2 regions of the Paenibacillus sp. FSL R10-2782 genome follow, and region 1 is predicted to be linked to the other one. Evidence: riboswitches for the same ligand, from Rfam matches in the RefSeq annotation. Region 1 holds a riboswitch; the other holds the start of a gene.
The links. Region 1 has a riboswitch for thiamine pyrophosphate ahead of thiM (hydroxyethylthiazole kinase). Riboswitches for the same ligand answer to the same signal wherever they lie in the genome.
Positions count from the first base shown of each region.

Region 2: it holds a riboswitch for thiamine pyrophosphate, as region 1 does, so the genes downstream of both, thiD (bifunctional hydroxymethylpyrimidine kinase/phosphomethylpyrimidine kinase) here and thiM (hydroxyethylthiazole kinase) in region 1, are expected to answer to the same signal.

Region 1 is NZ_CP151951.1:2,768,395-2,771,731, reverse strand. It holds gene NST83_RS12510 (LysR family transcriptional regulator) at 8-337, opposite strand; gene NST83_RS12505 (hypothetical protein) at 456-746, shown strand; partial or broken gene NST83_RS12500 (hypothetical protein) at 794-841, opposite strand; gene thiM (hydroxyethylthiazole kinase) at 865-1,701, opposite strand; TPP riboswitch at 1,752-1,861, opposite strand; gene NST83_RS12490 (rhodanese-like domain-containing protein) at 2,125-2,436, opposite strand; gene NST83_RS12485 (metal-sensitive transcriptional regulator) at 2,452-2,718, opposite strand; gene NST83_RS12480 (DsrE/DsrF/DrsH-like family protein) at 2,795-3,283, opposite strand; gene NST83_RS12475 (sulfite exporter TauE/SafE family protein) at 3,318-3,337, opposite strand, start outside.
Region 2 is NZ_CP151951.1:3,124,891-3,128,227, forward strand. It holds gene thiE (thiamine phosphate synthase) at 135-785, opposite strand; gene thiD (bifunctional hydroxymethylpyrimidine kinase/phosphomethylpyrimidine kinase) at 772-1,641, opposite strand; TPP riboswitch at 1,854-1,964, opposite strand; gene NST83_RS14000 (flavin reductase family protein) at 2,004-2,615, opposite strand; gene NST83_RS14005 (hypothetical protein) at 2,628-3,337, opposite strand, start outside.

The DNA of each region.
Region 1 (3,337 bases):
TGTCCATTTAATAGTTATCGGAATATCTATCGGAAATGTTTAGGCTACTCCACTCCAGTTTGCCTGCTCCCGTTCCCCGGTGCATGTCCATCAGCGATTCGGCCTCCAAGGACAAGGCATTGATCTGCGAAGCATAATGATAGAAGGCTTTCCCCGCTTCAGTCAGCTTAATGACATGATAAGATTTCGTATGAAACAGTGAAACGCCAATATCCTCCTGTAATTTATTCAGATGAAAAGTAACGGTAGGCTGCGTCACCTCCAGTTTTTGCGCGACCAGATACAGCTTCTGCAGTTCAACTGCGAGCACAAACACCTTTAATTGCTGCAAATTCACAGGCTTCCTCTCCTTCAATAAATCATAGATTGTATCGCTGGCGGTACCCGGCGTAGTCCTGGGGATCGGGTATATTTTCATCTGGAATCAGAAATGGCTGGAGTCCATCGGCCTTCATTTGTACGGCACCCCTTCCCTACTGGTCATTGCCGGTATCGCCGGAGCAATTCCATATGCGGTTAGGGTGCAGCTTGGGGCCTTTGGCAATCTGTCGGGTACAATGCTGCGGGCGGCAGCGATTCAAGGCGCCAGCATTTTCGACCGGATGCGGCATATCGTGCTGCTCCTGGTCCGGCAATTGCTGCTGATTGCGGCCCTCGCTTCGTTTGGCTCGATGAGCAGTACAGTCCGGCCCTCCGCCATATATCCAAATCTTACAAAATGGGTCGTTGCCTTTTCAAAAAAGTAGGACAGCGCGCACCACGGTATCAAAGCAAACAAAAGTTGCCCAATGCTCACCTTATCGTCGTATAGTGTATTTCCCACAATTTCACTTAAAACCAATGACGTTAAAAAATCGAGCGGTGTTAACTGACTGAGGGTTTTCCGCCCTGTAATTCTAGCGGGCGCACCCTACCGTACTGGCGCACATCGTCCGGCGTTACAGCGAACAGCATATTAAGCGGCTCGATCTGAAAGCTTCCTGGTCCTTCTGCACCTTTTCGTTCCGCTGCCATTTCAGCAGCAACGCCATATACGGCAAGTGCTACCATACCAGCAGTAAGCCTGTCGTTTTCGACAGCAGCGAAAGCGCCCAGCACCGAAGTTAATAGGCAACCAGCTCCCGTAACTTTGGTAAGCATGCCATGGCCGTTTTCAATGATCCATCCTATACGGCCGTCGGTAATGACGTCTTCTTTGCCGGTGATTGCAACAATCGTATTCAGTTGATGGGCTGTTTTGACTGCAAGTTGTGGAATATTCAAATCACCTGTTTCTCCAGCATCGACACCTTTAATCTGCATGTCTTCGCCAATGATTTGTGCAACTTCAGCAGCGTTACCGCGAATAATATCCACCTTGACCCGATCTAGAATACGGAGAGCGGAGGCTGTGCGGAATGGAGTCGCCCCCGCACCCACGGGATCTAACAGCACGGGTACCCCATGCTCATTAGCCGATAAACCAGCCACAATCATGGACTCTACAAGTTCCTCATTTAACGTCCCGATGTTAAGTACAAGCGCCCCTGCAATACGGGCCATATCTGCGACTTCCTCTTTGGCGTATGCCATAACTGGTGAAGCGCCGAGCGCGAGCAGTCCGTTTGCCGTAAAATTGGTGACGACCACATTAGTTATATTGTGAATGAGCGGATTCGTATCCCGCATATTTTGTAGCAATAAAGCCTTTTTATCTAACACAAAAAACCAACCCTCTTTCTTCAGGAACCTGTGAAAGACTGTTGGCTTATACATATGTATACAGTTATCCCTACGCTGGCATTATCCAACAGGTTCACACGGTCTACGACGGCTTAGTCATACTCTCAGCTTGCTTCCACAGGCTCCCGTTATATTTTTTTCTAATGTTACGGGTTCGTCTTACAAAAATCAACAGGTAATTGCCATAAAGACATGGATCTGGAAACGGATGTTCAACAATCCAGCATTCATTTAAATGAAATCATACCCAATGGAAATGGGGGTTTTCGTATTCGGGTTACGAACGAAACTTCTCAACATCCTGTTTATTTCAACAAAAATTTAGGCACTTATGTTCACCGTTCCTTATGTATAGAGGGCAATATTATTTGAAATAATATTGCCCTAAGAAAAATTTTATGCTTATACCGTTGTATCTGTCCACTCATTCATGCCACCGATCATATTAACCGCATTAAAACCTTTTTCGCCAAGTAATTCACATGCCAGCCCGCTGCGGTTTCCGCTTCTGCATACTATAATCGTTTCTTGCTTTGGATCAAGCTCGTGTTGTCTTTCCAGCAATTGACCGAGGGGAATGTGCTTGGCACTTTCAATATGGCCTTCTGACCATTCAGCAGGTTCGCGTACATCTATAATGACAATTTCCTCATTTTGTTTCAGACGGGCCGCGAGCTGCTGAGGAGTAATTTCTTTTTCAACTTTAAAAGACATAATAAAATGACCTCCTTAACGGCTTTTTACGAGAAGCTGAATTGCTTCCTTAACAAGTTTATCTGTATCTCCACCAGCTTCTTGCTCTTCCAATATACAACGTTGCAGATTCTCTGCCACGATTTGGGCAATTGCCTTATCGGATGCGTTGCGTACGGCAGATAACTGGCTTACTACGTCCTTGCAGGACTGTCCTTCATCCATTAAACGAAGCACCCCACGCACCTGACCCTCAATTCTTCTCAGGCGTGTTTTCAGTTCATCACTATAATTGTAATCCATAAGGTATAGACTCCTTTTTGATTTAATCATATACATGTATAGGTATATTATAAACCAAAAAAATAATTAAGACACCCTAAATGAATAGATTTACCTTGCCCTGCGTAGCATCCCCCAAGTAGGCAGCTACTCCGGCATATTCCAAACCGTCCATCAGTTCTTCCTGTTGCAGTCCTAGCAGATCCATGGTCATGGTACAAGCTACCAGCTTGATTCCCTGCTCTTGCGCCAGCTCGATAAGCTGCGGAAGAGAAAGCGCATTATGCTTTTTCATGACATGCTTGATCATCTGCGGGCCGAGTCCTGCAAAATTCATTTTGGACAATGCCAGCTTTTGGGGTCCACGCGGCATGATCCAGCCAAAGGCTTTTTCGAGTAGCCCCTTATTTGTGCGTACGAGTTCCTCCTTACGCAGCGTGTTTAGCCCCCAAAACGTAAAGAAGATGGTCACTTCATGGTCGTAAGCCGCCGCACCATTTGCGATAATAAATGCAGCGATAGCCTTATCCAGCTCCCCGCTGAATAATACGATGGTAGTTTTTTGCTGAGTATATTCCTGATTCATCCTGAAAGCTCCTTTTTCACTGCAACTTTGTTATTTAAAATCCTAATATGGAAC
Region 2 (3,337 bases), 360 kb from region 1:
AGTGCAGTTTGAATGCGGAGAACGTAGCCCCAGCGAAAGCAGGGGAGCGTTCTCTTTTTTTTAAATACAAAGGCAGCCTTGGACGTGTATATAACGTCCCGGACTGCCTTTGTATCATTATTGAACCCATTTGATCATTTCAGAATGCTTCTCAGACTTTGTGCAGCCTCACGGGGGGCTTCTGCCCATGAGATGGCTGAAATGACCGCCACACCGTCCGCTCCAGCCTGGAGGACGCCGGCTGCGTTGTCCGCTGTGATGCCGCCAATGCCTACCAGTGGAAGGCATGCACCACCTGCACGCAGCCTGCGAACCAGATCCGGTCCCTGCACCGGATGCGCATCCGGCTTGGAACGAGTCGGGAACATCGGCCCTGCGCCCGCATAATCAGCGCCAGCGCTTACCGCCTGCTCCGCTTCCGTTAGGCTGTGTACCGATACGCCGATGATTTTGTCGCCCATTCGGGAGCGCACGCGGTCTGCAGGCTCGTCATCTTGTCCGAGATGGACGCCATCTGCATCCACAGCCAAGGCAAGCTCGACATCATCATTGACGAGAAATGGAACGTCATAACGATGGCACAGTCTCCGGGCGGCTTGAGCAAATTCGTGCAAGCGACTTCCCGTTAGACGGTCCGCACCCTTTTCACGCAATTGAAAAAGGGTCACACCTCCCTGCAACGCTTCCTCCAAAACCACCAGCGGATCACGGCTGCAATTCATACTGCCCATGACCAAATAAAGATGCAGACACTCCCGCATACGTCCTATTTCAATTCTTGGCATTGCTTCGTTCCTCCCTCATTGCTCTGCTCCACACAGATGCTCCTTCTCCTGTCCAGCGTGCGTTCCATGCCCAATGGTTCGTTGGTCCATGACCACTGCCGATACCCAAGCCCTGCTCAATCGCCGACTGTATAAAAGCCTTGGCCATCTGTGCCGCCTGGGGTACACTTCGTCCTACCGCTAATCCAGCCGCCAGCGCCGCTGAAAAGGTGCAGCCCGTTCCATGGGTATGCGGGGTATGAATTCTTGGTCCGTCCAGTTCGGTAAAATCTCGCCCGTCGAACAACAAATCCACGGACCGTTCCGTCTCTGCGCTATGCCCTCCCTTGATGATTATATAGCTGGTCCCCAAACCAGCCAGCATTCGAGCCGCTTCCTTCGCACCCTCACGACTGGAGAGGGTTAAGCCTGTCAACGCTTCCGCTTCCGGAAAGTTCGGGGTGACTACCTTCGCTAACGGCAACAGATATGATTTTAGCGTTTCCATTGCTTCATCTTGAAGTAGAGAAGCTCCGCCTTTGGCGATCATCACCGGGTCTACAACAACATTAGGCCACCGAAACTGGCAAATTTGCGAGGCCACCTGGCGAATGACCTCAGCCCCCAGGAGCATACCTGTTTTAACAGCATCGGGAGGTAAATCCGTACCTATGGACTGTAATTGAGCTTCCACCATAGGAACCGGAACGGAATGAACAGCTTGTACACCGCGTGTATTTTGGGCAGTAACTCCCGTCAGGACAGACATGCCATACACACCCAGCTCCTGGAAGGTTTTTAAATCTGCCTGTATGCCTGCGCCCCCTCCGCTGTCCGAGCCTGCAATGGTTAATGCTTTGTACACCTTATGAGTCATAGCTGCGGCCCCCTGACAACCTCTTGCCGCTTCCATTTCTGCTGCCGATCCTGAATCTGATTATTCGTATAAAGTAAAAGGAATTTCAATATCAAGCGAACCCTGCTCCTTTGATGACAGGAGCCTGCGCTTCTTTCCAGCCGAGAGATATGGTTTTCAGCATGCACATGCTCAAGTGTATAAAACAACAAAAAAACACTATGCAAAAGCAGAGTGTTCCTACACTAAGGTCCCTGCGCTGGCATTATCCAACAGGTTCATACGGTCTACGACAGATTAGTCGTACTCTCAGCTTGCTTCCGCAGGCTCCCGTGCTATTTTTTTATAATCGTAACCCTTTATGCTGTAAAAAGCAACGCCCCCTATTGAGGACGTTCCAGCCTGAATTGCTCTCCCAGCTTCGCATAATCATTCCCGGCCAAACGGCTCACCGGACGTAGCTCCTTGGCGATCACGTATGTATTTTGATACGCTTCCTCGGACAAATGATACTGCACCACGCGCCCGATCAGCAGATCGCAGGCAGGTGCACCCTCTGTGCCCCCCAGCGGTATGGCCTGCTCCAAGATACATTCCATGCGTATTTTCGCTTCAGCCACACCGGGAACCGCGATTTTTGTGCTTTTTATCGGCGTAAGTCCAGCCAGTGTGATTTCACTTTCCTCCGGCGACAGACGGGAAGCCGTCACATTCACCGCACCCACATTGTCCTCATCGGTAATATGTACAACAAAGGCTTTTTGCTCCATCGCATTACGTGCTGTATCTTTGGACACCCCATCGACACGTTGTACGGACACAGACAGCAGCGGCGGCTCGGAAGCTACGATGGAAAAATAACTGAACGGCGCACCATTCAGCACCCCTTCGCTACTCAGTGTCGTCACAAAGGCCACCGGCCTTGGGATAATGCTTCCGGTTAACAGCTTATAATTTTCACGCCCTGTAAGCGTATCAGGATTTAATGTTATCATGGTTTTTCCCTCCTATTTTTCAATTATATTTCCCTGACTATCGCGCACGGTAACCGTAATCCCCTCGGGTACAGCAATCGTAACATCGAGCTGATGCTGGGGTTGCATAAAACGTGTCGGGATTTGGCCCAGTAGCACATACAGCGTATCTCCGATATGCTTTGTCTGATACAGCTCCTGTCCTTTTAATTCATTCTCGTTGCCTGTGTAAACATAACTTCCGAACACATGCACCTCCGGTGAGGTGGTTGCGTCAATTTTGACCGCATAGGGATTCTCACCCTGCACGATCACCTTGGTCACTCCAGCAGGCGGTTTTTCATGCCACTCAGGAAGAAGTTTTGTTTCCTGAACCGAGCTCATCATATCCCTGACTTGCGGAGTAAGTCCCAGTGAACTAACCACAGCAAAACCGATACAACAAAAAACCAAGACTACTGTAATAAACATACTGAACAGATCATAACGGATGCGCTCACGTGTCCCTTTCCACGCCGTATACATTAAAATTTCGAGCCCCAGCAAAACAAAAACGACAGGCCACCACGTCAACGCCTGATCCAATATGCCCGCTCCCCAAAACTTGGAGGCAAACGTTACTCCTCCCAACAAGACCAGAAAAAGTCCCATCGACAGCCTTCCAACCTTCCATACCCCTGCCGGGGCGTTTGGTGCTTTGGAGGAGCTGCTTATCTTGGATGAAGTACCAAATATGCCTGTAG